Regions from separate parts of the Variovorax sp. genome, predicted to be linked through region 2. Evidence: riboswitches for the same ligand, from Rfam matches in the RefSeq annotation. Region 2 holds a riboswitch; the other holds the start of a gene.

Region 1 (14,055 bases), 2.8 Mb from region 2:
CGGCTCACGCTCGACTTCGGCCCGCGCAGCTTCGAGATCCGCATGGACCACAACTTCGAGCCGGTGGTGCACAACCGCACCGGCAAGATGCTCAAGACCCTGCCCAAGCCCGGCGCGAACGACGACGCGGGCAAGGCCGCCGCTGCGGCCAATCAGCTCAAAGACCTGCGCAAGCTCGCCAAGGCCGTGGCCACAGCGCAGGTGCGCCGCCTCGAAGCCTCGATGTGCGCGCGGCGCCGCTGGGCGCCCGCCGAATTCCTGCCCTTCTTCGCCAACCATCCGGTGCTGCGCGTCTTCAGCCGGTCGCTGGTGTGGGGCTTGTTCGATGCGTCGAACCGGCTGGCCGGCACCTTCCGTGTCGGCGCCGAGGGCGAGCTGACGGATCTGCGCGGCGCCACGGTCGTGCTGGCCGTCAACGCGCGCATCGGCATCCCGCATCCGCTGGAGATCGCAGGGCTCGACCCGGCGCTGGCCACCGCCTGGGCCGGCGTGCTGGCCGGCCACGGAATCGCGCAGCCCTTCGAGCAACTGGCGCGCCAGACCTTCGCGCGCGACGAATCGCTGCGCGCGCGCCGCGACATCCCGCACTGGGCCGGCCGCCAGGTGTCGAACGGTGCGCTCCTGGGCCTGGAACAGCGCGGCTGGCTGCGCGAGGTGGGCGAAGGCGGCATGGTCGGCAGCTTCGGCAAGCCAGTGCCCGGCGGGCGTCGCATCCGCCTGCGCCTGGCCGTCGGCTGGTTCGTGCAGGACAGCCCCGACGGCGCCGAGCTGCAGACCGTGCAGTCCGTGGCGCTCGACGGCGCCGACGGCAGCATGCTGGGCGACTTGTCGCCGGTCGATTTCAGCGAGGTCGAACGCGACCTGCAGCGTGCCGTCAGGCCCGCGGCGGAAAGCGCTGGTTGAGCCAGCGCTGCAGGGCCGCGAAGACCGGTTCGGCTTCGAGCTCGTTGAAGATCTCGTGGTACAGCGTGTCGAAGCAATGCGCCTCGACCCTGCCGCCCGCCGCAGCCGCGGCGAAGGCCCGGCTGGCCGACGGCCTCACGAGGCGGTCGTCGCCCGCGTAGAGCAGCAACGTCGGCACGGGCCAGTTGGCGGCGCGCTGCTGCACCGTCGCGCCCTCGTACGCCAGGAAGCGCGCGAGCCGGCCGCCGATGCGGTCGTGCGTGAGCGGATCGTCGCGGTAGGCCTGCACCACGGCCGTGTCGTGCGAGAGGTAGTTGTCGTCCAGGCCGTTGCCCACGCGCAGGTTCGGCGCAATGCGCGGCAGCACCGCGAGCAGCGCCTTCTGGAAGCCGCTCAGGCCGGGGTCGAGCCCCGGCGAGGACAGCACCAGCCCGTCGACCGGCCGCACCCCGCGCGCCACCAGGCTCGCCGCGACCAGCCCGCCCAGGCTGTGCCCCAGCAGCACCAGCGGCAGCCCGGGGTTCAGGCGGCGCGCATCGTCGATCACCAGCGCGAGGTCGTCGACCAGCCGCAGTTCGCTCGGCAGGCCGCCGCGCGCACCGGTGGACTCGCCGTGCCCGTGGTGGTCATGCGCCCACACCGCGAAGCCCCATTCGTGCAGGCATTCCGCCAGCGCGTGGTAACGGCCCGCATGCTCGCCGAGCCCGTGGACCACGACGATCACGGCACGCGCCGGCCCTGGCGCCGGCAGGCGGCGCAGAGCGAGCGTCTCGCCGTCCGGCGTGGACAGCGACACGCGCTGCGGCAGAGGCAGCGCCGGGTCGTTCAAGCCGCCACCGGCTCCGATGCGGCGGCGCGGTGCGCGGCCGGGAGTGCCGCAATCACTTCGGCCACGGCGGCCGTGAGCTTCTTCGCATACGGCACGTGCAGGAACTCGTTCGGGCCGTGTGCGTTGCTCTTGGGGCCGAGCACGCCGCAGACCATCATCTGCGCCTTCGGGAAGCCGGCGCTGAGCATGTTCATCAGCGGAATAGTGCCGCCCTGGCCGATGTAGCCGCACGATGCGCCGAAGTGCGCGCGCGAGGCCTTGTTGAGCGCATCCTCGAACCACGGCGTGATGGTCGGGGCGTTCCAGCCGGTGGCGCCGCCGCCGCTCTCGAAGGTCACGCGGGCCTGGTAGGGCGCGTTGTCCTCGAGCAGGGCCTTGAGCGTCTGCACCGTCTCGGCCGCATCCACCAGCGGCGGCAGGCGCAGCGAGAGCTTGAAGGCGGTGTAGGGGCGCAGCACGTTGCCCGCGTCCTTCAGCGCCGGGAAGCCTTCGGCGCCGGTGACCGACAGCGTGGGCTTCCAGGTGCGGTTGAGCAGGGCCTCGACCGGGTCGGTGGTGGTGGGCAGCGCGAACATGGTCGAGCCGCCGCAGTCGTAGTGCGCCCACGGGAAGCGCTTGTAGACCTCGTCGCCGAGGATGGCGGCGGTGGCCTTGGCCTGCGCCAGCCGGTCGGGCGGCACTTCGCAATGGAAGCTCGCGGGCAGCAGGCGGCCGGTGGCGCTGTCCTCGAGGCGGTCGAGCACCTGCCGCATGATGCGGAAGCTCGAGGGCACGAGGCCCGAGGCGTCGCCCGAGTGGATGCCTTCGGTCAGCACCTCGACCTTGAGCGTGCCGCTGGCCATGCCGCGCAGCGAGGTGGTGAGCCAGAGCTGGTCGTAGTTGCCGGCGCCGGAATCCAGGCAGATCACCAGTTCGACGTTGCCCAGGCGCGGACGCAGCGCGTCGACGTAGGGCAGCAGATCGTAGGAGCCGCTTTCCTCGCAGGTCTCGATCAGGCCGACGATGCGCGGATGCGCCACGCCCTGGGCCTTGAGCGCCTGCAGCGCGGCGACGCTGGCGTACACCGCATAGCCGTCGTCGGCGCCGCCGCGGCCGTAGAGCAGGCCGTTCTCGTACTTGGGCGTCCAGGGGCCGAGGTCGTTGCGCCAGCCGGTGAACTCGGGCTGCTTGTCGAGGTGGCCGTACATGAGCACGGTCTCGTCCATGTCGGTGCCCGTGGCCGGCACTTCGAAGAACAGCACCGGGGTGCGGCCCTCGAGCCGCACGATCTCGAGCTTCAGGCCCTCGACCTTCTGCGCCTCGACCCAGGCGGCGGCGTTGCGCAGCACGGTCTCGAGGTAGCCGTTGGCGGCCCAGTCCTTGTCGAAGCCGGGCGACTTGGAGGGAATGGCGATGTAGTCGGTGAGTTGCTTGACGATGTCGCCGTCCCATCGGGCGGTGACGTCGGACAGGGCACGCTCGGCGTCGAGCGTGCCGGCGGGCATTTCGCGGTGCAGGGGGGCGTTCATCGGTGGGTTCTCCGCGGGTGGACGAAAAGACGCATTTTGCGCCTTGAGGCGAGCGCGCGTAGAGTGCGGGCGATCTCAAACCGGAGGCCATGTGAGCAAGTCAGCATCGACTCGGATCAAGGTAGATATCAAGGTGGGTATTGGCGGCTGGACCTACGAACCCTGGCGCGACAACTTCTACCCCAAGGGGCTCGCGCACGCGAAAGAGTTGAACTACGCGAGCCGCAAGGTCAGCTCCATCGAGATCAACGGCACCTACTACAGCACCTTCAAGCCCGAGACCTTCCGGAAGTGGCACGACGACACGCCGGCCGACTTCATGTTCTCGCTCAAGGCCTCGCGCTTCGCGACCAACCGCAAGCTGCTGTCCGGCGCGGGCGACTCGATCAAGCGCTTCATCGACAGCGGCGTGGCCGAGCTGGGCGACAAACTGGGCCCGATCGTGTGGCAGTTCATGCCGACCAAGCAGTTCGACGCGGAAGACTTCGAGGCCTTCCTCTCATTGCTGCCGAAGAAGGAAGGCAGCCGCGTGCTGCGCCACGTGATGGACGTGCGGCACGAGAGCTTCATGGTGCCCGCGTACAAGGCGCTCGCGAAGAAGCACAAGGTGTCGACGGTGTTCACCGACGCCGAGAAGTTTCCGTCGTTCGAGGAGCCCGAGGGCGACTTCGCCTATGCGCGGCTCATGATGGCCGACGCCAAGCTCAAGGCCGGCTATGCGCCGAAGGCGCTGGACACCTGGGCCGAGCGCGCGCAGGGCTGGGCCGAATCACCGAAGAAGCGCGACGTGTTCGTCTACTTCATCAACGGCGCGAAGGAAAGGGCACCGGCCGCGGCCGGTGCCCTGCTGGAGCGCCTGGGATGGGAGCCGCCCGCGGCCTGAATGAAGCCGGGCGGCGCGGGATGAACCAGAGACTGCGTCAGCCCTTGGCGCCGAAGCTGATCTCGCCCGACAGCTGGCCGCCTTCTTCGATCACGATCTTGCCGTAGCGGATCTTGCCGGTGACCTTGCCGGTGGAGTGGATGACGAGCTTCTCGCGCACGGTGAGGTTGCCGTCGAACACGCCGCGGATTTCGGCGATGTCTATTTCTGCCGAGCCCTTGAACTCGCCCTGTTCGGCGATCTGCATCAGGCGCGAATCCATGGTGGCCTCGACCAGGCCTTCGACCACGAGCGTGTCGCAATCGGTGATCTCGACGCCCTTGAGCTTGATGTTGGGGCCGACGGTGAGCTTGCTTCCGCCTTCCTTGGCGACGGGGGCTGCCGCCGCTGCATTGAGGCCGCCTTGCTGGGCGGTCAGCGACGAGGGATTGACGGGGGAACCGGAGAGGTTGGTGGCTGCGCCGACGAGCGGAGCGGGGCGGGAAGTCAGCGAGTCGTTGTCTCGGTCACGCTTGCCGAAGAAGGGGGACTGTGTAGCCAATGGGGAGCTCCTCAAGAAAGGGGACTATCGTAAGAACGCACTCACGGCATGCGGCACTTCATTGCGCAAGAAGCGTAACTGAATAAGTCGTCACCGACACGACAATGGCCCGCATGACCCGCCCGAATCTCGAAGCCCTCTCCACGCCCGCCGCCACCGACTCGCGGTTCGACAAGCCCTCGCACGGCTGGCGGCGCACGCTGTTCACGGTGATCTTCGAGGCCGACACGCGCGCGGGGCTGTGGTTCGACCTTGCGCTGATCGCGGTCATCGTCACCAGCGTGCTGGTGGTGATCCTGGACAGCGTGCAGTCGATCCGCGAGCACTGGCGCCCGGTGTTCAACGCGCTCGAATGGGTGTTCACCATCCTGTTCACGCTGGAGTACATCGCGCGGCTGTGCTGCGTGAACAAGCCGCTGCGCTATGCGCTGAGCTTCTACGGCGTGATCGACCTGCTCGCGCTGCTGCCGACCTTCCTGGTGGCCCTCGCGCCCGAGCTGGCCTACCTGATCGACGTGCGCATCCTGCGCCTCTTGCGCGTGTTCCGCATCTTCAAGCTGTCGCGCTACTCGCTGGAGTACCGCGCGCTGGTGATGGCCGTGGCGTCGAGCCGGCGCAAGATCACCGTGTTCGTCGGCTTCGTGATGCTGGTGGTGCTGGTGATGGGCACGCTGATGTACGTGGTCGAAGGGCCCGAGCACGGCTTCACGAGTATTCCGGTGGCCATCTACTGGGCCATCTCGACGATGGCCACCGTGGGCTTCGGCGACCTCGTGCCCAAGACCGACCTGGGCCGCGCGATCGCCTCGGTGATGATGCTGCTGGGCTGGGGTGTGCTGGCGGTGCCTACGGGCATCGTGACGGCAGAGATGGCGCGGCGCGGGCCGAACGACGAAGCCGTGCCCGTGCCTGTGGCGCAACGCGGTGTTCTTGCGATGACGGCGCCCGAGCCTGCGTCCGCGCCCGCGGTGCCGGCGAAGCGGGTTACTCCGTCGGCCAGGCGACGCGCCCTTGCGCAGCATCGCCGAGGCGGGCGATGAAGGCATCGGCATCGGGCTCGGGGAGCGTGAAGACGAAGCGCACGTCGTCGCCGTGCTGCACGCTCTCGAGCACCGCGCCGGCCGAGGCGAGTTCGCGCCGCACCAGCCCTTCGAGCGCATAGGGCACGATGCATCGAAGGCTGCGCTGGCGCAGCAGCGGCACGAGCGTGGCGCCGAGCAGGGCCTGCGCCACCGCGTCGGTGTAGGCCCGCACGAGGCCGCCGGCACCGAGCTTCACGCCCCCGAAGTAGCGCACCACGGTCGCGAGCGCGCCCTCGACCTGCTGGTGGCGCAGCACCTCCAGCATCGGCCGTCCCGCGGTGCCACCGGGCTCGCCGTCGTCGTTCGCGGCCGACTGGCCACCGGCCATCAAGGCCCAGCACACGTGCGCGGCGGCGGGATGTTCTGCGCGCAACGAGGCGACCACGGCCAGTGCGGCCGCGCGGTCGGCCACCGGCTGCACGCAGCCGATGAAGCGGCTTTTCTTGATGAGCAGTTCGCTGTGAACCGGCTGCGCCAGCGTGAAGCTCATGCGTTGCGGTCCACGTCCATCACGTGCATCAGGGCTCAGCCGCCGCCGCGCTCGAACTTGAAGACCGCGGTGCCGGCGCGCGCATTGGGCAGCCAGCGCACGTCGCGGCCGTCCTGCAGGCCGAAGGCGTCGAGCACGCGCAGATTGTTCTTGCCGGCCAGCACTTCGAAGTCCTTGAAGGTGCCGACGCGGATGTTGGGCGTGTCGTACCACTGGTAGGGCAGGCGGCGCGTCACCGGCATGCGGCCGCGCGCCACGCTCAGGCGGTTGGGCCAGTGCGCGAAGTTGGGAAAGGCGACGATGCCGATGCGCCCCACGCGCGCAGTCTCGCGCAGCATCACCTCGGCATTGCGCAGGTGCTGCAGCGTGTCGATCTGCAGCACCACGTCGAACGAGGCGTCGTCGAACATCGACAGGCCTTCGTCGAGGTTGAGCTGGATCACGTCGACGCCGCGGCGCACGCACTGCAGCACGTTGCCGTCGGCAATTTCCACGCCGTAGCCAGTGCAACCGCGCTCGCGCTGCAGCAGGTCGAGCAGGGCGCCGTCGCCGCAGCCGAGGTCGAGCACGCGCGAGCCTTGCGGCACGAGTTCGGCGATCAATCTTTGGTGTTCGAGGTCGCTCATGCAGTAGTACTCCCCCCCAGGCTTGCCGCTTCGCGTGCTGCGCCAACCCCCTTCAGGGGGCCCGCGCCTTGGGGCGGCCCGGCGGCGCTCGTCTCCTTGGCGACGCGCTCGAAGTAAGAGCGCACCACGCCCATGTAGCGCACGTCGTCGAGCAGGAAGGCGTCGTGGCCGTGCGGCGCGTCGATTTCGGCGTAGCTCACGTTGCGGCGGTTGTCGAGCAGCGCCTTCACGAGTTCGCGGCTGCGCGCGGGCGAGAAGCGCCAGTCGGTCTTGAAGCTCACGAGCAGGAACTTGGCCTTGGCATTCGCGAACGCGGTGCTGAGCTTGCCGCCGTGGCTGCGCGCGGGGTCGAAGTAGTCGAGCGCGCGAGTGATGAGCAAGTAAGTGTTGGCGTCGAAGTACTCGCTGAACTTGTCGCCCTGGTAGCGCAGGTAGCTTTCGATCTGGAACTCGACGTCTTGCGTGGAGTAGCGGTAGTCGAGCCCCGCGGCCTCGCCTTCGACGGCGCTGCGCAGGATGCGGCCGAACTTCGCGTTCATCACGTCGTCGCTGAGGTAGGTGATGTGGCCGATCATCCGCGCGATGCGCAGGCCGCGCTTGGGCACCACGCCGTGCTCGTAGAAGTGGCCGCCGTGGAAGTCGGGGTCGGTGACGATGGCGCGGCGCGCAACCTCGTTGAAGGCGATGTTCTCGGCCGTGAGGTTGGGCGCGCTGGCCACCACCACGGCGTGGCGCACGCGATCGGGGTACTGCAAGGTCCACGACAGCGCTTGCATTCCGCCGAGGCTGCCGCCCATGACGGCGGCGAGTGTCTCGATGCCGAGCGCGTCGAGCAGGGCGGCCTGGGCGTCGACCCAGTCTTCCACCGTGACCACCGGGAAGTCGGCGCCGTAGACGCGGCCCGTGGCGGGGTTGACGTGCATCGGGCCGGTCGAGCCGAAGCAGGAGCCGAGGTTGTTGACGCCGATCACGAAGAAGCGGTCGGTGTCCACCGGCTTGCCCGGGCCCACCATGTTGTCCCACCAGCCCTCGGAGCGGGCCTGGCCCTGGTAGACGCCCGCCACGTGGTGCGAGGCGTTGAGCGCATGGCACACCAGCACCGCATTGCTGCGATCGGCGTTCAGGGTGCCGTAGGTTTCGTAGGCGAGCGTGTAGTCGCTGATCGATGCGCCGCTGCGCAGGGCCAGCGGGCCCGCGAACTGCATCGACTGCGAAGTGACGACCAATGGAGGTGACGACGACATGAATGAAAAACCCGGCCTCGCCAAAAACGAGCCGGGTCTGCCGCGCCTGTCTTTAGCTGGATTTATAAAGCGCCCGCAAGCTGAAGCAAATCGGCGCAACACGAGTATATCCCCCAGGCTGCGCGCACTGCGTGACGCTTCGCCAACCCCCTTCGGGGGCAACACCTGCGGCCCGGCGAAGCCGGTTCCGCGGTGTTTCTGGAAGGGGCTCTGCTTTTTTACCAGCCGATGATCATGATCACGCCCAGCACCAGGAAGATCGCGGCGGAGATGCCGTGCACGAGCTTGATCGGCACGCGGCGCACGATCTTCTCGCCGAGCCACACCACCGGCGCGTTGGCCAGCATCATGCCCAGCGTGGTGCCCGCGACCACCCAGAAATAGTCGTGCGTGAAGCGGGCGGCCAGCATGACGGTGGCGATCTGGGTCTTGTCGCCCATCTCGGCGAGGAAGAACGCGATCACGGTAGTGCCGAAGACGCCGAACTTCGACACGCCCGGGGCATCGTCGTCGTCGAGCTTGTCTGGAATCAGCATCCAGACGGCCATCGCGATGAACGAGCCGCCAAGAATCCAGCGCAGCACCTCGGGCCCGAGCCAGCGCGTGATGTAGTTGCCCACGGCACCCGCCAGGGCGTGGTTGATGATGGTGGCGGCGAAGATGCCGAGGACGATGGGCCAGGGTTTCCTGAAGCGGGCTGCGAGCAGGAGGGCCAGGAGTTGGGTCTTGTCGCCCATTTCGGCGAGCGCAACTACGCCGGTTGCAACGAGAAAAGCTTCCATTTTTTGAACGTGGGGTTTCTTGGCCGAAGGACGCAATTGACCGTGCAACACCTTCGGCCATATTCCCGAAGTTGCACGGTCAAAGGTCTCGCCAGGTGTTTTCTCACTGCACGCGCCATGTCCTGTGGGGCAGGACAAGTCTGTTGACGCGGGCCCCTCTCGCAAATCGGAAGGCGGCTACTCCCCAATGACGGGCGAGATTCTACCTGTAGCGCCAACGGCCTCACCTGATCTTGTAAGCGGGCGCTAGCTTTTGATTGTTTTCACAGGCGCTACCTCAAGAAGCAAATTCCTGCTTGCTTTTCAAATATTTCACCCATAATGCACGAGCCTCCCACTTCATTTTGGTGGGGAGGCAGTTCGGTGATCGGTCAGTTTCGCGCGACTCGACGCTCTCGTTTGAGTGATGCTTTCGGGACTCCATCGCTTTTCTTGATGTGTTTATAGGAGTCCCTTGATGGGCAACAAACTGTACGTCGGCAACCTGCCTTACTCGGTGCGCGACGGTGATCTCGAACAGGCCTTCGGCCAGTTCGGCGCAGTGACCAGCGCCAAGGTCATGATGGAGCGCGACACCGGCCGCTCGAAGGGCTTCGGCTTCGTCGAGATGGGCAGTGACGCGGAAGCACAGGCCGCCATCAACGGCATGAACGGCCAGCCCCTGGGCGGCCGCAGCGTCGTCGTCAACGAAGCACGCCCCATGGAAGCTCGTCCCCCGCGTAGCGGTGGCGGCGGCTACGGCGGCGGCGGCGGTGGTTATGGCGGCGGTGGTGGCGGTGGCTACGGCGGCGGCGGTGGTGGCGGCTACGGTGGCGGTGGCGGCGGCGGCGGTGGCCGCTCCGGCGGTGGCGGCGGCTACGGCGGCGGTGGCCGCAGTGGCGGCGGCGGCGGTGGTGGCGACGGCGGTTTCCGCAGCCCCTACGGCGCCGGTCCCCGTGGCGGTGGCGGCGGTGGTCGCAGCGGCGGTGGTGGCGGTGGCTACGGTGGCGGCGGCAACAGCGGCTACTGAGCCCTGCACCTCGACGCACAGAAAAGACAAAGGCTCCTTCCGGAGCCTTTTTCTTTGGCCGCTCGCTTTTCTTCGCGCCCGCTCAGGCCTCGCCGCTTCGCTTCTTGCGCCCGCGCCCCTGCACCGCGCGGTCGAGTACGGCATTCGGCAGCATGCGCATGATCTTGGCGACCACGCCCATCTGCCACGGAATCACGCGGTAGCTCGTGCCGGACTCGATGGCACGCAGCGCCTGGGCGGCAAAGTCCTCGGCCTTCATGAGGAAGGGCATGCCATAGCGGTTGCCCTGCGTCAGCGGCGTGTCGATGTAGCCGGGGCAGAGCGTGACCACCTTCACACCGCTGTCGTGCAGCTCGCCACGCAGGCTCTCGCAGTACGCGACCACTCCGGCCTTGCTCGCGCAGTACGCCCCGTGGCCCGGCAGGCCGCGGATGGATGCGACGCTGCCGATGCCGACCAGCCGCCCGCTGCCGCGTTGCACCATCGCCCGCACGAATGGATGGAAGGTTGCAGCCAGCCCGACGTTGTTGGTGGCGAAGGTCTGCGAGAGCACGTCGAGGTCGGAGCGCTCCGCCGTGTCGATGCCGATGCTGATGCCCGCATTGGCGATCACCACGTCGGGCAGCCCCTGCTGCGCGATGCAGTCATTGCCGGCGGCCACGATGCTGTCGGTCTGCGCCACGTCGGCGTTGTAGACGCGGTAGCGGTCCGCGCTCAGCCCGCGCGACTTCGCCCAGGCTTCGATCTCCGCCGTGCGCCGGGCCACCAGCGCCAGCCGATACCCCGCTTCGTAGAAGCTCGCGGCCAGGGCCTGGCCGATACCGCTCGACGCGCCGGTAATGAAGACGAGCGGGGCCGAGGTGGTCATGCGTGATCTTTCGGGGTCTTCTTGTTGTCAGCGCTTCTTGGCAGGCGCGGGAGCGGCGGCGGCTGCCGACGGAATCAGCACGCCGCGCACCCGTCCCTTGAGGTTGGCGACGCCGCTCAGGTTGTCGTAGTCGAGCGTGTCACCGGTGAACTGGTCCTTGTCGCGGATCAGCGTGACCGGCTGGTTCGACGTGACGCGCTCGGTGTCGACGAAGGCGTGCAGGAACTCGCCGCGGAACTCCAGGCGCGGCGTGGGCTTGCCGTCGGGACCCACCGACGGATCGCGGATGACGATCGCGTTGCCGAACAGCTGCAGCTCGCTGCCGTCCGAATTCGACAGCCCGCGGTTGGCGGTGGAGCGCGTCACCAACCCCTCGGGCGAGACGGAGCGCATGCGCACCTTGTCGACCTCGATGGTGTCGGTGTCGGGGTAGTGCCGGCCTTCGACGCCATACAGTTCGCTGCGCAGGTCGCCGTTCGGCAGGAAGTTCTTGATGACGAAGTCGCGCATGAAGTAGTCGGGCTCATGCGTGGGCGCGGCCTTGGCGGTGGGTTCCAGCAGCTTGGGCGCATTGCGCACCAGCCAGTAGGTGCCGAGCGCGAGAGCCGCCGTCAGGATGATCGGCAGGTAGATCGTGGCGCGGTCGAGGACGTCGCGCACCATGCCCCATGCGCGTTTCACGTTGTTCATGTGTTCGGGCCCCGGGCAGCGTCGAGCATGGCGCGGTACTGGCCGCAGGCCGTGAGAAGCAGGTCGCAGAATTCGCGCGCCGCGCCTTCGCCGCCGCGCGCCTGTGTGACGTAGCGGGCAATGCCGCGCACCTCGGCATGCGCGTTGGCCGGCGCCGCCGCGAAGCCGACGCGCGTGAGCACCGGCAGGTCGGGCCAGTCGTCGCCGATGGCCGCAGCCTGCGCCCATGTGAAGCCCAGCTGGTCGAGCATGGCCTGCGCGGCGGGCAGCTTGTCTTCGGTGCCGTAGCGCACATGCTCGATACCCAGCGCCTCCAGCCGCACGCGCAGCGGCTTGGAGTCGCGCCCGGTGATCACTGCCGGCACGATGCCCGCCTTGCGCAGCAGCTTGAGGCCGTAGCCGTCGAGGATGCTGAAGCGCTTGAGCGTTTCGCCGTGTTCGGTGAAGTACACGCCGCCATCGGTCAGCACGCCGTCGATGTCGAAGAAAACGATGCGCACGTCCTGCGCGGCGAGCAAGGTCTCGGCCTGGAACTCGAGCGCCATCAGATGACCTTCGCGCGCATGAGGTCGTTGGTGTTGATCGCACCCACGACCACGCTCGCGCCGTCGATCACGAACAGCCGGGTGATGCCGCACTGCTCCATCAGCTCGGCGGCTTCCACGGCCAGCGCGTCGACGCGGATGGTGCGGGGGTTGTGATGCATCACGTCGGCCGCCTTGGGGCTGCGCAGGTCGGCGCCGGCTTCGATCAGGCGGCGCAGGTCGCCGTCGGTGAATATGCCCGAGGCGCGGCCGTCGGGCTCGACCACTGCGGCGGCACCGAAGCCCTTGATGCTCATCGCGCGCATCAGCTCGCTGATGGTGGCCGACGGCGGCACGCGCGGCACCTCGTCGCCGGAGCGCATGACGTCGCTCACGTGGGTGAGCAGCTTGCGCCCGAGCGCGCCGCCCGGATGCGAGCGCGCGAAGTCTTCCGAGCCGAAGCCGCGCGCGTCGAGCAGCGCCACGGCCAGCGCGTCGCCCATCGCCATCTGGGCGGTGGTGCTCGCGGTGGGGGCGAGGTTGAGCGGGCAGGCTTCCTTGGACACGCCGGCGTCGATCACGATGTCGGCATGGCGCGCGAGGGTGGATTCGGGACGGCCGGTCATGGCGATCAGGGGCACGCCCTGGCGCTTGACGACCGGCAGGATGACGGTGAGCTCGTCGACCTCGCCGCTGTTGGAGATGGCCAGCACCAGGTCGACCGACTTGATCATTCCGAGGTCGCCGTGGCTGGCCTCGGCCGGGTGCACGAACATCGCGGGCGTGCCGGTGGAAGCGAGGGTGGCGGCGATCTTGCGGCCGACGTGGCCGCTCTTGCCCATGCCCATGACGACCACGCGGCCGCGCACTTCGAGGATCTTGCGCACGGCGTCGACGAAGCTCGGCCCGACGCGGGCCTTCAGGCCGGAGACGGCTTCGGCTTCGATGTCGAAAGTGATGCGTGCCCGGGAGAGGATCGCTTCGGGGTCGACCACGGGGGCCGGGGCGGGACGGGAGCTCATCGGCCGATTTTACGGGGCGGCCAGTCCGGGGATATACGCGACCCGGCGAAGCCCGGGGCACGGACATTGCTCTAGCATCGGCGCCTATGTCTTCGTTCGATCTCACGCTGTTGTACTTGCTGGCCGCGGTGATCGGCGTGGTGGCCTGCCGCTCCCTGAAGCTGCCGCCCATGCTCGGCTACCTGTCGGCCGGCGTGCTGATCGGCCCGCATGCGTTCGCGCTGGCGCAGAACTCCGAGGGCATCCGGCACCTGGGCGAATTCGGCGTCGTGTTCCTGATGTTCGTGATCGGGCTGGAGTTCAGCCTGCCCAAGCTGCGCGCGATGCGAAAGCACGTGTTCGGGCTCGGCCTGCTGCAGGTGCTGCTGACGATGGCCATCGCCACGGTCGGCGCGCTGCTGATCGCGCGGCTGCTGCCGCCGTCATGGCAGCTCGGCTGGCAGACCGCGCTGGCGCTGTCGGGCGCACTCACCATGAGCAGCACCGCCATCGTCGTCAAGCTGATGGCCGAGCGGCTGGAGCTCGAGAGCGAGCACGGCAAGCGGGTGATGGGCGTGCTGCTGTTCCAGGACCTGGCGGTGGTGCCGCTGCTGGTGCTGATCCCCGCGCTGGGCGCGCCGCCCGAGGCGCTGGCCAAGGCGCTCGGCCTCGCGCTGCTGAAGGCCACCTTCCTGATCGGCGTGTTGCTTTATGGCGGCCCGCGCGTCATGCGCTGGTGGCTCACGCTGGTGGCGCGGCGGCGCAGCGAGGAACTGTTCATCCTGAACGTGCTGCTGGTGACGCTGGGGCTGGCATGGCTCACCGAGCTGGCCGGCCTGAGCCTGGCGCTGGGCGCGTTCATCGCGGGCATGCTGGTGTCGGAGACCGAATACAAGCACCAGGTCGAGACCGACATCCGTCCCTTCCACGACGTGCTGCTGGGGCTGTTCTTCATCACCGTGGGCATGTCGCTCGACTGGCACATCGTGGTCGAGCGCTGGATGCTGGTGGGCGTGCTGCTGCTGGTGCCGCTGGGCTTCAAGCTCGGGCTGGTGACGGTGCTTGCAAAGGTGCT
Region 2 (14,055 bases):
CGACGCGCGCCTGCTGCTGGAAGTGCTCACGCCCATCGCCAAGAGCTGGCCCAGCGAGTGGTGCCTGGAGGCCAATTCGCTGGCCATCCAGGTGCACGGCGGCTACGGCTACACGCGCGATTTCCCGGTGGAACAGTACTGGCGCGACAACCGCCTGAACATGATCCACGAGGGCACGCACGGCATCCAGGCGGCCGACCTGCTGGGCCGCAAGGTGCTGATGGAAAAGGGCCGCGGCCTGCAGCTGCTGGCCGGCCGCATGAGCGCCACCATCGGCCGCGCCGCCAAGGTGCCGGCGCTGGCGGCCCATGCCAAGGCGCTGGGCGCCGCGCTGCAGCGCATCGGCAGCGCGACCGAGGCCGCCTGGTCCACCGGCGACCCGGCGGACGCACTGGTCAACGCGGTGCCCTACATGCAGGCCTTCGGGCACACGGTGCTGGCCTGGATCTGGCTGGACGTGGCCGGCAGGGCCCTGGAGAACGACGGTGAAAAGGCCAGGGCGGTAACAGCTGGCAAGATCGGCGCCACGGACTATTTCTTCCACTACGAGCTGCCGAAAATCGGTGCCTGGCTCAACGTGGTCGAAACCCGCGACCCGACCTGTACCGCTTTGCCCGAGGACGCCTTCTGATGGCCATCAACAATCCGCCGAATTCCACCCCCAACACCCCCGCAAACGCCCCGAAGCCGCCCAAGCCGCATGCCCGCCTGGAAAAGTGGATCTGGATCCTGATCTACGGCGGCCTGTTCCTCGTCATCCTGGGCATTTCCACCGGCCGCACCGACGCGGCCCTGGGCTGGTCGATCGCCATTCCCGGCGGGCTGGTGGCGGTGGTGGGCTTCGTGCTCATCTACGTGCGCTCGCGGCTCGACAACAAGTAACTCCAGGGACACCGCCATGCTCAAGCACATCGTGATGTGGAAGTTCAAGGAGCACGCCGAGGGCGCCGACAAGGCGACCAACCTGCGCAAGGCCAAGGCACTGCTCGACGCCTGCGCCAAGCTGTCGCCAGGCACGCACCGCTTCGAAGTGGCCATCGCCCAGCCCGGCCTGGAAGCCACCTACGACCTGATCCTGAACTCGGAATTCACCGACGCCGCCGCGCTCGCGGCCTATGCGGACCATCCGCAGCACTTGGCCCTGAAGCCATTCATCGGCGCCGTGCGTGAAGCCCGCCAGTGCATGGACTACATGGCATGACTCACCCCCAGGCTGCGCTCACTTCGTGTCGCTTCGCCAACCCCCTTGCAGGGGGCAACGCCTGCGGCCCGGCGAAGCCGGTTCCGCGGCATTTACCGAGCTGAAGAACTCAGCCCCTAACTGGAGACATTGAACATGACCGCCCGCACCGTCCAGAAACTCTTCGACCTCACCGGCAAGACCGCACTCATCACCGGCGGCTCGCGCGGCCTGGGCCTGCAGATGGCCCACGCGCTGGGCGAGGCGGGCGCGAAGATCATGCTGAGTTCGCGCAAGGCCGACGACCTTGAGCAGGCGGCCGCCGAGCTGCAGGCCGCCGGCATCGACGCGCGCTGGATCGCCGCCGACTGCTCGAAGGAGGAAGACACCCGCCGCCTGGCCGACGAGACGCTGCAGCGCATGGGCGCGGTCGACATCCTCATCAACAACGCCGGCGCCAGCTGGGGTTCGCCGGCCGAGAGCCACCCGGTCGAGGCCTGGGACAAGGTGATGAACCTCAACGTACGCGGCTACTTCATCCTGTCGCAGCAGATCGCCAACGGCTACATGATCCCGAAGAAGGCCGGGCGCATCATCAACATCGCCTCGATCGCCGGCCTGAACGGCAACCCGCCCGAGATGCAGACGCTGGCCTACAACACCTCGAAGACCGCCGTCATCGGCTTCACGCGCACGCTGGCCGCCGAATGGGGCAAGTACAACATCAACGTGAACGCGATCTGCCCGGGCTTCTTCATGACGAAGATGGCCGCCGGCCTGATCAAGTCGCTGGGCGAGGAAAAGATGGCCGCGCAGGCCCCGCTGGGCCGCCTGGGCGACGACGAAGACCTGAAGGGCCTGACGCTGCTGTACGCGAGCGATGCCGGCAAGCACATCACCGGCCAGTGGCTGGCTGTGGACGGCGGCGTGAGCGTGGTGCTGGGCGCCGCGTAACAATGCTCACCCCCAGGCTTCGCGCACTTCGTGTCGCTTCGCCTACCCCCGCGCCGGGGGCGACACCAGCGGCCCGGCAAAGCCGGTTCCGCGGTGTCCCATGAAAAGACGCAATGACCACTGAATCCCATCCATCCGACGACATCAACATCCGCTCGTACACGAGCCAGATTCCCTTTGCGCGCCACCTCGGCTTCGAACTGAAGAAGTTCGAGGGCGGCGAGTCCGAGATCGCCTACACCGCCAAGCCCGAGCACCTGAACACCTTCGACGTGACGCACGGCGGTGCCTGCATGACGCTGCTCGACATCACCATGGCCGCGGCCGCGCGCAGCGTTTCGCCCGAGACCGGCGTGGTCACCATCGAAATGAAGACCAGCTTCATGCAGCCCTCGGTAGGCCCGCTGCGGGCGCGCGGCACCCTCATTCACCGGACGGCGACGCTGGCTTTCACGGAAGCCAAGATCTACGACGAGCAGGAGCGGGTATGCGCCCACGCCACCGGCACCTTCAAGTACGTGAAGCGCCGCCTGCCGACCGGCCCCGCGAGCGCCAACGCCATGCGTCCGCCATCGACCGACTGACAGACATCCAAACACCGGAGATACACATGCCCACCAACAAGCAGATCCACCTCGACAACCGCCCCGACGGCGAGGCCGTGGCGAGCAACTTCAAGCTCGTGACCGCGGAAACCCCGGCGCTCAAGGACAACCAGGTGCTGGTGCGCCACCACTACATGAGCCTCGACCCGTACATGCGCGGGCGCATGAACGACTCCAAGAGTTACGCGCAGCCCCAGCCGCTGGGGCAGACGATGCAGGGCGGCACGGTCGGCGAAGTGGTCGAGAGCAAGCACCCGAAGTACGCCGTGGGCGACAAGGTGGTCGGTTTCGGCGGCTGGCAGGAATACAGCGTGGTCGACGCCTCGCAGCCCGGCGCGCTGAAGAAGGTCGACACCACGCACGTGCCGCTGTCGCATTACCTGGGCGCGGTCGGCATGCCTGGCGTCACGGCCTGGTATGGGCTGGTGAAGATCATCGCGCCCAAGGCCGGTGAAACCGTGGTCATCACCGCCGCCAGCGGCGCCGTGGGCAGTGCCTTCGGCGCGCTGGCCAAGGCACGCGGCTGCCGCGTGGTCGGCATTGCAGGCGGCCCCGACAAGTGCAAGTACGTGACCGACGAGCTGGGCTTCGACGCCTGCATCGACTACCGCCAGCACCCCGACGTCAAGTCGATGAGCGCTGCGCTCAAGGAAGCCTGCCCGAACGGCATCGACGGCTACTTCGAGAACGTCGGCGGCTACATCTTCGACGCGGTGCTGCTGCGCGCCAACGCCTTCGCCCGCGTGGCGCTGTGCGGAATGATCGCGGGCTACGACGGCCAGCCGCTGCCGCTCGCGAACCCGGCGCTGATCCTCATCAACCGCATGAAGATCGAAGGCTTCATCGTCAGCGAACACATGGAAGTGTGGCCCGAGGCGCTCACGGAGCTGGGCACGCTGGTGGGTACCGGCAAGCTCAAGCCGCGCGAGTCGATTGCGCAAGGCATCGAATCGGCGCCCGAAGCCTTCCTGGGCCTGCTCAAGGGCAAGAACTTCGGCAAGCAACTCGTCAAGCTGATCTGAATGAGCTGAACGCACGGCAAGGAGGCCGGTCATGGACATCACTCACGAGGTCTTCAACCAGCCTGCGCCGCTGGTCGACTACAACCTCTTCGACACCAACCGGCCCCTGCGCGATGCGCTGAAGTTCAATGCCCCGGCGCTGCAGACGACACAGCTGCATGAACTGGGCTCAACCCTCGGCTCGGCCGGCATGCAGGCGCATGCGCGGCTGGCCAATATCCACACGCCCGAGCTGCACACGCACGACCGCTTCGGCCGGCGCATCGACGAGGTGGAGTTCCATCCGAGCTATCACGTGCTGATGACCGCCGCCGTGGGCGCGGGGCTGCACGGCACGCCGTGGACCGGCACCTCCGCGTCGCCGCATGTGCTGCGCGCGGCTGGCTTCATGCTCTTCACCGAGCTGGAGCCGTCGATTCTCTGCCCCATCTCCATGACCTACGCGGTCACGCCCGCGCTGCGCGGCAATGCCGGCGTGTACGCCGACTGGGGACCGAAGCTCGGCAGCCTCTGGTACGACCCGGCACTCAAGCGCTTCAGCGACAAGCCCGGCGTAACCATGGGCATGGGCATGACCGAGAAGCAGGGCGGCTCCGACGTGCGAGCCAATACCACCCGGGCCGTGCGCGACGGCAGCGATGCCTGGGGCGAGCGCTACGCCATCACCGGCCACAAGTGGTTCTTCTCGGCGCCGATGTGCGATGCCTTCCTGGTGCTGGCGCAGGCACCGGCCGGGCTCAGCTGCTTCTTCCTGCCGCGCGTGCTGCCCGACGGCACGCGCAACGCCATCCAGATCCAGCGCCTGAAGGACAAGCTCGGCAACAAGGCCAACGCCAGTTCCGAGGTCGAGTTCCAGGGCGCCAGCGCCTGGCTGGTCGGTGAGGAGGGGCGCGGCATTCCGCAGATCCTCGAGATGGGCACGATGACCCGGCTCGACTGCGCGTTGGGCACCAGCGGGCTGATGCGCCAGTCGCTGGGCATCGCGCTCAACCATGCGGCGCGGCGCAACGCCTTCGGCAAGCCCCTGATCGACCAGCCGCTGATGAAGAACGTGCTGGCCGATCTCGCGCTCGAAAGCGAAGCCGCCACGGCGCTGGCCATCCGCCTCGCAAAAGCCTTCGATCGCCAGGACGAAGAGCACGAGCGCCTGATGGCCCGCCTGCTCACGCCGGTCGCCAAGTTCTGGATCTGCAAGCGCGGCAGCCACTTCGCGCAGGAGGCCATGGAATGCCTCGGCGGCAACGGCTATGTGGAAGAGGGCGGCGAAGGCATCGTGGCCCGCATCTACCGCGAGATGCCGCTCAACTCCATCTGGGAGGGCGCCGGCAACATCATGGCGCTCGACCTGCTGCGCGGCCTGCGCAAGGGCGACGCGATTGCCGCGCTGACGAAGGAACTGGCGCCCACGCGCGGCCAGCACGCGGCACTCGACCGTCTTGCCGATGCGCTGCCCGCACGCATCGAGGCGATGGCCTCCGAAGTCGAGGCGCGCCGCCTGGCACAGGACGTGGCGCTGGCCGTGCAAGCATCGCTGCTCGCGCAGACCGCACCGGCGGCGGTGGTCGGCGCCTTCTGCGCATCGCGCCTCGGCGGCGACTGGGGCAACGCCTTCGGCACGCTCGGCGCCGGCACGGATTTCGATTCGATCATCCAGCGCGCGCAACCCCGTTGAACGCGCGCCGGGCTTACTGCAACGACCAAGCAACCCACAGGAAAAAACCCATGGCCGACCTGATCCTCCATCACTACACCACCTCGCCGTTCTCGGAAAAGGTGCGGCTGATCCTCGGCGCGAAGAAGCTGCCGTGGAAGTCGGTCTTCATTCCGCCGATCATGCCCAAGCCCGATGTGGAAACGCTCACCGGCGGCTACCGCAAGACGCCGTTCCTGCAGATCGGCGCCGACATGTACTGCGACAGCGCGCTCATTGCAGACGTGCTGGAGCACCTGCAGCCCGAGCCCACGCTCTACCCCGAACCGGAGAAGGGCCTGTCGCGCATCCTCGCGCAGTGGGCCGACACCACGCTGTTCTGGGCCGCGATGGCCTGGAACCTGCAGCCCAGGGGCGCGGCCGAAGTGTTCGCCAAGGCGCCGCCCGAGGCTGCCAAGGCCTTCGGCGAAGACCGCGGCAAGATGAGCGCCGGCAACATGACCCGCCTGCGCCCGGCCGACGCCACCAGCGCCTACAAGTCGTACCTGCGCCGCCTGTCGGACATGCTCGACGACAAGCCGTTCCTGCTGGGCGAGGTGCCGAGCATTGCGGACTTCTCTGCCTACCACCCGCTCTGGTACACGCGCCGCATCGAGTCGGTGCGAACCATCCTCGACCTCACGCCCGCGGTGGTCGACTGGATGGACCGCATGGCCGCCATCGGCCACGGTGCGCCGGAGAAGTTCACCAGCGACGAGGCCATCGCAGCGGCCAAGGCTGCCACGCCGCGCACGCTGCTGACCGACAGCACATTCCAGGACGACCACGGCATTCCGCTGGGCAGCGCCGTCACCATCCGCGCCGAGAGCTTCGGCCTCGAAGAGACACCAGGCACGCTGGTCGCGGCCACGCGCACGCACTACACGCTGGAGCGTACCGGCGAGCGCGTCGGAACGGTGCATGTGCACTTTCCGCGCATCGGCTATGTGCTGAAGAAGGCGGACGCCTGAGCCCGTGCGGCGGGCACCTTCGTGACTGCGCCCGCGCGCTTTCCGTATTTCAATAGCGCCTTCAACGTCAGAGACATTCAACAAAAGAAGGACACCGGCAAATGATTCAGGACTTCAAGGGCAAGACCGCCGTTCTCACCGGCGCGGGCTCGGGCTTCGGACTCGAATGCGCGCGCATCGGCGCGGCGCGCGGCATGAACCTCGTGCTGGTCGACGTGCAGCAGGACGCCCTCGACAAGGCGAAGGCCGAGATGGAAGCCGCCGGCGTGCAGGTGCTGGCGCGCAAGGTCGACGTGTCCGACGCGGCGCAGATGGAAGCGCTGGCCGCCGCCGTGAAGGAACGCTTCGGCGCGCCGCACTTTGTGTTCAACAACGCGGGCGTGGGCGCCGGCGGCCTAGTGTGGGAGAACACCGTGGCCGACTGGGAATGGGTGCTGGGCGTCGACCTGTGGGGCGTGATCCACGGCGTGCGCCTGTTCACGCCGATGATGCTCGAGGCGGCCGCCAAGGACCCGTCCTATCGCGGCCACATCACCAACACCGCCAGCATGGCCGGCCTGCTCACCCCGCCAAACATGGGCATCTACAACGCCGCCAAGGCAGCCGTCGTGAGCCTGACGGAGACGATGTACCAGGACCTGAACCTCGTCACCGACCAGATCGGCGCGAGCCTGCTGTGCCCGTACTTCGTGCCCACCGGCATCACGAGCAGCGAACGCAACCGCCCCAACGCGCCGAAGGACAGCGAACTCACCAAGAGCCAGCTCATCGGCCAGGCCATGAGCAACAAGGCGGTGAGCAGCGGCAAGATCACGGCGGCCGAAGTTGCGGCCAAGGTGTTCGAGGCCATCAGCGACAACCAGTTCTACGTGTTCAGCCATCCGAAGGCGCTGGGCAACGTGCGCAGCCGCATGGAGAACATCGTGTCGGTCACGAACCCGGCCGACCCGTTCCTGGAGCGGCCGGAAATCGGGCAGAAGCTGCGCGAGCAACTGCGCTCGGCCTGATTCTTCAGGCCGCAGCCTGCAGCTCGCCCACCAGCGTCTCGACGCGGGCGAGCGCGGCGGCGATCGACCGGTCGAGCAGGTCGCCGTGGTCTTCGGCGTGCTCGATACCCACGCTGTGCATTTCGGTGAGCCCCAGCAGCGCCAGCGGGGCGGTGATGCCGGGTGTCAGCAAGTCCATTCCCGCCTGGAACTCGCCGGGCCCGTAGCCGCTGCTGCCGCATGAGGTGAGCAGCACCGTGCGGCGGCGGCGCTCTGCCAGCAGCGGCACGTAAGGGTTGTCGCGGCTTCGGTCGAAGTCGAAGGTCGAGCCGATGCGCACGATGTTGTCGATCCACGACTTCAGCGGCGCCGGCATTCCGAAGTTGTACATCGGCACGCCGATCACGAGCAGGTCGGCGCGGCGGACTTCGGCGATCAGCGTGTCGCTTTCCGCGAGCACTGCATACATCCAGGGTTCGCGCTCGGCGGCCGGGGTGTAGCCCGAGGCGATCCATTCGCCGGTGACGTGGCCCGGTGGCGTGGCGCCGATGTCGCGGTAGATCACCTCGTCGTCCGGCCGTGCCGCACGCCAGGCTGATATGAAATGCCGGCTGAGCCTGCGCGAGTGCGATCCGTGGGCATGCGTGCCAGAAAAACCGGGGCGGGCGCTGGCGTCGATGTGGAGCAGGGTGGTCATGGTCGGATCCTCTTTGTTGCTTGGTGGGATGAAGCTGTTTCAGCTGTCTGCTTGACACGCTTCCTAATCTATCCAAGCATCCGGAGCCAAACAAACGATCATTTCTTTGCGTTGCTGAAAAATTTATTCATCCATGAGCAATCTGCGCCAACTCCCGCCACTGGCGTCGCTGCGTGCTTTCGAGGCGGCAGCGCGGCATTGCAGCGCCAAGATCGCGGCCGGCGAGTTGTCGGTCACGCCTACAGCCATCAGCCATCAGGTGCGGCAACTGGAAGACTCGCTCGGCGTCGCGCTCTTCATTCGCCAGCCGAGGCAGCTGGTGCTCACGCCGCAGGGGCGCGAGTTGCAGGCGGTGCTGAGCGAATCGTTCAATGCAATGGCGAATGCCGTCGCACGGCTTCGGGCACCGCCGCAGCGGCGGGCCATCACGCTCTCGGCCACGCCGGCCGTTGCGGCTCGCTGGCTGCTGCCGAGGGTCGGTGCCTTGCGGGCGCTGCATCCGAAGCTGGACTTGCGCATCCACGCATCGCACGAAGCGGTGGCGCTCGACGGCGTCACCGCCGACATCGCCATCCGCTATGGACGCGGGCAGTGGCCGGGCATGGTGGCCGAGAAGTTGTTCGACAACGTGTTTGCTCCGGCGTGCAGCCCCGTGCTCAAGCTGAAAAAGCGGGGCGACCTGACACGGCACACGCTGCTGCACTTCGCGTTGCCCGGCAGCAGGAGCCAGCCGGGCACTTGGACAGCATGGCAAGAGCAGGCGCAGGTGCCCGGACTCGATGTGTCGGCGGGACCGGTGTTCTCGGACGAGACACACACCGTGTCGGCCGCGCTGCAGGGCCAGGGCGTGGCGCTGATGAGCCTGGCGCTGATTGCGGACGAACTGCGTGCGGGCAACCTGGTGAAGCCTTTCGGGCCGGAGCTGCCGGGGTTGCCGTTCCATCTGGTGTGCCCCGAGGCCCGGCGATCGGAGCCCGCGGTGGCGGCGGTGTTCGAATGGGTGAGAAGTCTGCAGCCGCTGGACGGAAGCGGCGGATGAAGAAGCACAAAGAAAAACCCGCCTGAGCGGGTTGAAGGGTAGCCCTGGAGGAGGGAGGGAGGAAAGAGTGGGCTACCGCGGGTGATTGTGTCGGGCGAAACTTATGCGACGCTTAAGTGCTGCAGGTTCTGAAGGCGTCGTCGCTGCCCTTCGCTTCGCAACGCATCGGCCCTATCCTCGGCGCTACCGCTTTACCAGTTGCTCGAACACCCTGACCAGCGTTGCCGCGGGCGCAACAACCAGCACATAGGCCGCGCTTCTAATTGCCTCCGATCGCGCGACCTGCCGCGCCAGCGCCGGGCCGTGTGCGTAGTACCAGGCAATGAAGGAGCGCCCCGCCGCCGTGCGTGCCAGGCGCTTGTCCCTGAAGTTGCGCAACAGCGTCACGGACGGATGTGCCGCATCGCCCATCGTCGCGGTCACGACGAAGCAGTCGCCTTTTTGCGCGCGATACACCGTGGGGAACTCGTAGCCCGGCTTGAACACGGCCAGCTTCTCGCTGTAGGCCTCCATGGCGGCGCGCAGCTTCTGTTCCTGCTTGTCGTCGACGACGAAGTCCGGTTCTTGCGCGGGGCCAATGGCTCCCTCGATCGCGGCCCGGTGAGCCTCGATCAGGAATTCGATGATCTCCGTATCGTCAGGCATGCGCCGGTGCAGGAACTCGGCGGTCTGGGCGAATATCTCGAATTGACCCAGGTAGCTGAACCACAGGTCGCTGGAGGGATTCGCCACGAGTTGGTCGCGTGCGGCCGCATGGAGCGGGAACAGTACCGCCTTGACTTTTTCCACATGCGCCTTGAGCAGCAGGGCTTGCTGCTCGGGCGGAGAAGCCTCCCGCGCGTTGTCCAGCGCGGCGATCATGTCCTTGAAGCGCAGGTTGTAGGCACCCGACGCCAGGGCAAGGGCGTCGGCCCTGCCGGTCCAGGCTTGCGCGTCCTTGGGGTCAAGCTCCAGGGCGCGGCCGAAGTAGCTGTAGGCCTCTTCCGCATTGCCGGCTTCGAGTGCTTCCCGCCCGAGTTCCCTGAGGTGCGCGGGATTCGCTGGCGCCTGCACGGCAGGTGCGGCCGGCTGCACCAGACGCACGTACTGCGCGGGCCGGACCGGCTCGCGAACCATGATGTCGGTTCCGCAATACTGGCATTTCACGAAGTCCCGTTCCTCGGGAATCTGGAGCGCCCCGGAGCATTGGGGGCACACGGCGGCAACGAGAACCATGGAGATTTCAGCAGGTTGAAAGTAGGCCGGGGCGACGACTTGACGGCGATCGAATGTAGCAAAGCCCCACAGCCAGAACAGGCGCCGTCACAGAGCCCGTGCAAGCAGGCATTTAGAATCGCCACTCCCTTGGGGAGTAGCCGGCTTCCGGACTTCGGAAGCGTTCACGTCAACATACTCGGTTCGCACCTCGCGACCGTGGCGTGAGCAGCCGAAAGGTTGGCGAGACCAGCGGTGTACGGACGCGGCTTTGGCCGGCGGGTTCGTGCGCCGCGGCGTCTTGAACCGGCCTTGCTTGCTACTTCCAAAATGAACATTGCCTCCACGATCCTTCTTGCATTCGCCATGTCGACGGATGCTTTCGCCGCTGCTGTCGGCAAGGGCGCAGCACTGCGCAAACCCTCCTGGCGCGAAGCCTTGCGCACGGGCGTCATCTTCGGCGTCATCGAGGCGATAACGCCTGTCATCGGCTGGGCTGCCGGCCTGGCCGCCGCGAGCTATGTCGAACGGTGGGACCACTGGATCGCGGTCACGCTGCTCAGCGTGCTGGGGCTGCGAATGATCTGGGAGGGTTGCGGCACGCCAGACGCGGTGGACGACAAGCCCAACCGCAACTCCTTCTGGACCCTGGCCATCACCGGTTTCGCGACCAGCATCGACGCGATGGCCGTGGGCGTCGGGCTGGCCTTCATCAACGTCAACATAGCCTGGACCGCGCTGGCCATCGGCCTCGCAACGCTGACCATGGTGACCCTTGGCGTGATGGTGGGACGCGTTCTGGGCGCCGTCGTCGGCAAGCGCGCGGAGATCGTCGGTGGCGTGCTGCTGATCGGGATCGGGTTCTTCATCCTCTACGAGCATCTGAACGGGCTGGCCTGAGGCTTTTGTGATGCGGGGTGCTGGCGCTCGGCGAAGGTATTGCACGAAAATGCAAATAAATCACGAATTCCATCCAATTCGGATCAGTTGGCCGAGTTGCTCGGGAGAAGCCCCGAGTAAGTCTTGAGTACTTAAAGACTAGGATCCAGGGAATAAGACAGACAAGGATCTCCATGGAGACGTACCCGACCCTTCGCCAGGCCACAGGCGTTGCACGCATCCTCAGCAAGCGCTCGTCCTGCACCATCGTCGTCTACCGGCAAGCAGAAGAAAAGTTCGTGGCCGCGCATTCGACCGATCGGGTGGAGGGAGTCATCGAAGGCGTGTACCGGGATGGGTATGTCGTGCCGACCCTCCTGAGCAAAACCGAGCGCTGACGGTTGCGCAGCGCCAGCCAGGTTGCCAGTCAAAGCCTTCTACGGGAGGCTTTTTCGCGTTTGGTGGCTCCTGCTTCGGTATTCGGGCCAGGCGCTGCCGGGCCTCCAGCCTGCGACCCGATCCACTCCCACACCGCACGAACCGCCGGCTCGCGCTCCCGCCCGTTGGCTGTCGCAAGAAAGTAGCTCCCCGTGTCGAGCGCCGGCCCGAACGGCTGCACCAGCGCGCCATTGCGCAGTTCTTCCGCCGAGAGCGTCAGGCTCAGCAGCGCGACACCGTGTCCGCCGAGCGCTGCGAGCATTGCATGCGTCTCGTCGGAGAACGACAGGCCCGACGGTGCCTTCGCCGTGCGTATATGCGGCTGTGCGATGCCTGCTTCCTTGAACCAGCGCGGCCACAGCGCCGGTGCAAGCGCCTGCGGCTGCCAGCTGCAATGAATCAACTGGTGCTTCGGCAGATCAGCCATGCGCTTGAGTCCCAGCATCGGGCTGCACATCGGCGCATAGCGCTCCGGCATCAGTTCGCGCACCGTGAGTCCGGGCCAGTTGCCGCTGCCGGAGCGCACCGCGATGTCGGCGTCGCCGCGTGCGAGGTCGACCAGCGTATCGCTCGCGTGCAGCCGCAATTCGATGCCGGGGCAGGCCTCGCGGAACGCGGCCATGCGTGGCAACAACCAGCGTGCTGCAAAGGCGGTGTTGGTGGTCAGCGTGACCTGTGGTGATTTGGTGGGACGGCGCAGCTTGTCGATGCCGGCCTCGAGCACGTCGAAACCCATGCGAAGGTCGTCGAAAAGCCGCTGGCCGGCCGGCGTCAGCGCGAGCTGCCGTGTGAGGCGGCGGAACAACGGCTGCCCCAGCGTGTCTTCGAGTGCGCGCACCTGATGGCTGATGGCCGAGGGGGTGACCGAGAGTTCGAGGGCCGCGCGCTGGAAGCTCAGGTGCGCTGCCGCGGCCTCGAAGGCACGCAGCGAGAGCAGCGGCGGCAGCCGGCGGGCGGCGCGGATGGATGAGCCAATCTCGTTCATTCGAAGAGAAACGATCGTTTGTAGTGGAAGTGCTCCAAACCTAGATTGGAGGCCCGTGCAGTCATTCCGACAGCGCTCCACAAGATACATCCGTTCATCCATCCATGCCACTGAATCTTCTTCACATCGACGCCAGCGCGCGTCCCGGCCACTCCGGCATCGACCCCCACGGCTCGCACACGCGGCGTCTTTCCGCACGCTTCGTCGAACGTTGGCGCCGGTCGCGGCCCGATGACAACATCGACTATCTCGACGTCGGCCTGCAGCCGCCGGCGCATGTCGACAGCCGGTGGATCCACGCCGCCTTCACGCCACCGGCCGCGCGAGAACCATGGATGGCCGGCGTCCTCGCCGAGAGCGATCGGCTGGTCGACCAGCTCGTTGCCGCCGACCTCATCGTGGTGGGCCTGCCGATGTACAACTTCAGCGTGCCGTCGCAGTTCAAGGCATGGATCGACAACATCGTGCGCGTGGGCCGCACCTTCGGCTTCGACCGTTCGCGTGGCGCGGTGCCTTATTGGCCAATGCTGGCCGAGGCGGGCAAGTGCGCGGTGCTGCTGGGCGCGCGCGGAGACCACGGCTACGACGCGGGCGGCCGCGTTGCGCACCACAACCACACGGAGAGCAGCGTGCGTTCGGCCTTCGAGTACATCGGCATTACCGATGTGCTCGAAGCGGCCGTGGAGTCGGACGAGTTCGGCGGCGAGCAGCTTGAGTTGTCGCTGCGGCAGGCGCAGGAGCGTGTGGACGCGCTGGTCGACGCGCTGCTGCACCGGGCGTCCGCAGCCGTTGGCCAAGTGCCCAAATAGCCGTGTAGAAAATCGACTGCCCGGTGCGTAAAATTGACCGGAGGAAGAAAGTATTCGAAGCGCTTGCGTCCGCACCCCCGGCGCAAGATTTCCGCGCCGACCGTCGTACGTTCCCCGTGCCGAAAGCCTGTGGCCCCAGAGCCGTGCAAGGCGAACAGGTGTGGCGTGCAAGCTCTATCGTCGCATGCCGAACGCCCCGATACTCTCGCCGGAGACTCCCGCTGCACACGCCTCGGCAGCTTGAACAAGACCAATAATGAATCCCTCGGGCCCTTCGAAACTGCGCTTCGGCTTGCACACACGCCTCAGTCTCGGGGTGGCGGCGGTGGTTCTCACCGCCACCTTCACAATTGCGACCTGCGCGCTGCATTTCGTCAAGTCCAGCCTGCGCGCCTCCATCGCCGGCGAGCAGCTTGCCCGGGTGTCCGCGGTCGCGGACGCGATCGACCAGAAACTGAACAGCCGCCGCATCCTGCTGCAGACTTTCGGCGACAGCGTGGCGGCCCAGGACTTCAAGGACGCCGAGCCGCTGCAGGCCTTTCTGGAGAAGCATGCGGCACTCAAGCAGGCCTTCGACAACGTCGCGTTCATCGACATGGAAGGCAA

The links. A riboswitch is a leader RNA that binds a small molecule or an ion and turns the genes downstream of it on or off. The one in region 2 is predicted to bind manganese.
Region 1: another riboswitch for manganese. It lies ahead of ACQY8B_RS24355 (TMEM165/GDT1 family protein); the one in region 2 lies ahead of mntP (manganese efflux pump MntP).

What each region holds. Positions count from the first base shown of each region.
Region 1 is NZ_OZ257247.1:5,195,747-5,209,801, reverse strand. It holds gene ACQY8B_RS24400 (DUF4132 domain-containing protein) at 1-903, shown strand, start outside; gene ACQY8B_RS24395 (alpha/beta hydrolase) at 875-1,732, opposite strand; gene ACQY8B_RS24390 (M20 family metallopeptidase) at 1,729-3,240, opposite strand; gene ACQY8B_RS24385 (DUF72 domain-containing protein) at 3,332-4,123, shown strand; gene ACQY8B_RS24380 (bactofilin family protein) at 4,161-4,664, opposite strand; gene ACQY8B_RS24375 (ion transporter) at 4,778-5,704, shown strand; gene ACQY8B_RS24370 (IMPACT family protein) at 5,649-6,236, opposite strand; gene metW (methionine biosynthesis protein MetW) at 6,272-6,862, opposite strand; gene metX (homoserine O-succinyltransferase MetX) at 6,859-8,106, opposite strand; gene ACQY8B_RS24355 (TMEM165/GDT1 family protein) at 8,325-8,888, opposite strand; yybP-ykoY riboswitch at 8,908-9,086, opposite strand; gene ACQY8B_RS24350 (RNA recognition motif domain-containing protein) at 9,346-9,897, shown strand; gene ACQY8B_RS24345 (SDR family oxidoreductase) at 9,980-10,765, opposite strand; gene lptC (LPS export ABC transporter periplasmic protein LptC) at 10,793-11,455, opposite strand; gene ACQY8B_RS24335 (KdsC family phosphatase) at 11,452-12,000, opposite strand; gene ACQY8B_RS24330 (KpsF/GutQ family sugar-phosphate isomerase) at 12,000-13,001, opposite strand; gene ACQY8B_RS24325 (monovalent cation:proton antiporter-2 (CPA2) family protein) at 13,088-14,055, shown strand, end outside.
Region 2 is NZ_OZ257247.1:2,138,178-2,152,232, forward strand. It holds gene ACQY8B_RS10310 (acyl-CoA dehydrogenase) at 1-631, shown strand, start outside; gene ACQY8B_RS10315 (hypothetical protein) at 631-882, shown strand; gene ACQY8B_RS10320 (Dabb family protein) at 899-1,201, shown strand; gene ACQY8B_RS10325 (SDR family oxidoreductase) at 1,337-2,134, shown strand; gene ACQY8B_RS10330 (PaaI family thioesterase) at 2,248-2,718, shown strand; gene ACQY8B_RS10335 (NADP-dependent oxidoreductase) at 2,745-3,761, shown strand; gene ACQY8B_RS10340 (isovaleryl-CoA dehydrogenase) at 3,793-5,433, shown strand; gene ACQY8B_RS10345 (glutathione S-transferase family protein) at 5,484-6,422, shown strand; gene ACQY8B_RS10350 (SDR family oxidoreductase) at 6,524-7,429, shown strand; gene ACQY8B_RS10355 (FMN-dependent NADH-azoreductase) at 7,434-8,105, opposite strand; gene ACQY8B_RS10360 (LysR substrate-binding domain-containing protein) at 8,239-9,144, shown strand; gene ACQY8B_RS10365 (CFI-box-CTERM domain-containing protein) at 9,328-10,359, opposite strand; yybP-ykoY riboswitch at 10,484-10,656, shown strand; gene mntP (manganese efflux pump MntP) at 10,669-11,238, shown strand; gene ACQY8B_RS10375 (hypothetical protein) at 11,412-11,615, shown strand; gene ACQY8B_RS10380 (LysR substrate-binding domain-containing protein) at 11,645-12,640, opposite strand; gene ACQY8B_RS10385 (FMN-dependent NADH-azoreductase) at 12,745-13,449, shown strand; gene ACQY8B_RS10390 (diguanylate cyclase domain-containing protein) at 13,742-14,055, shown strand, end outside.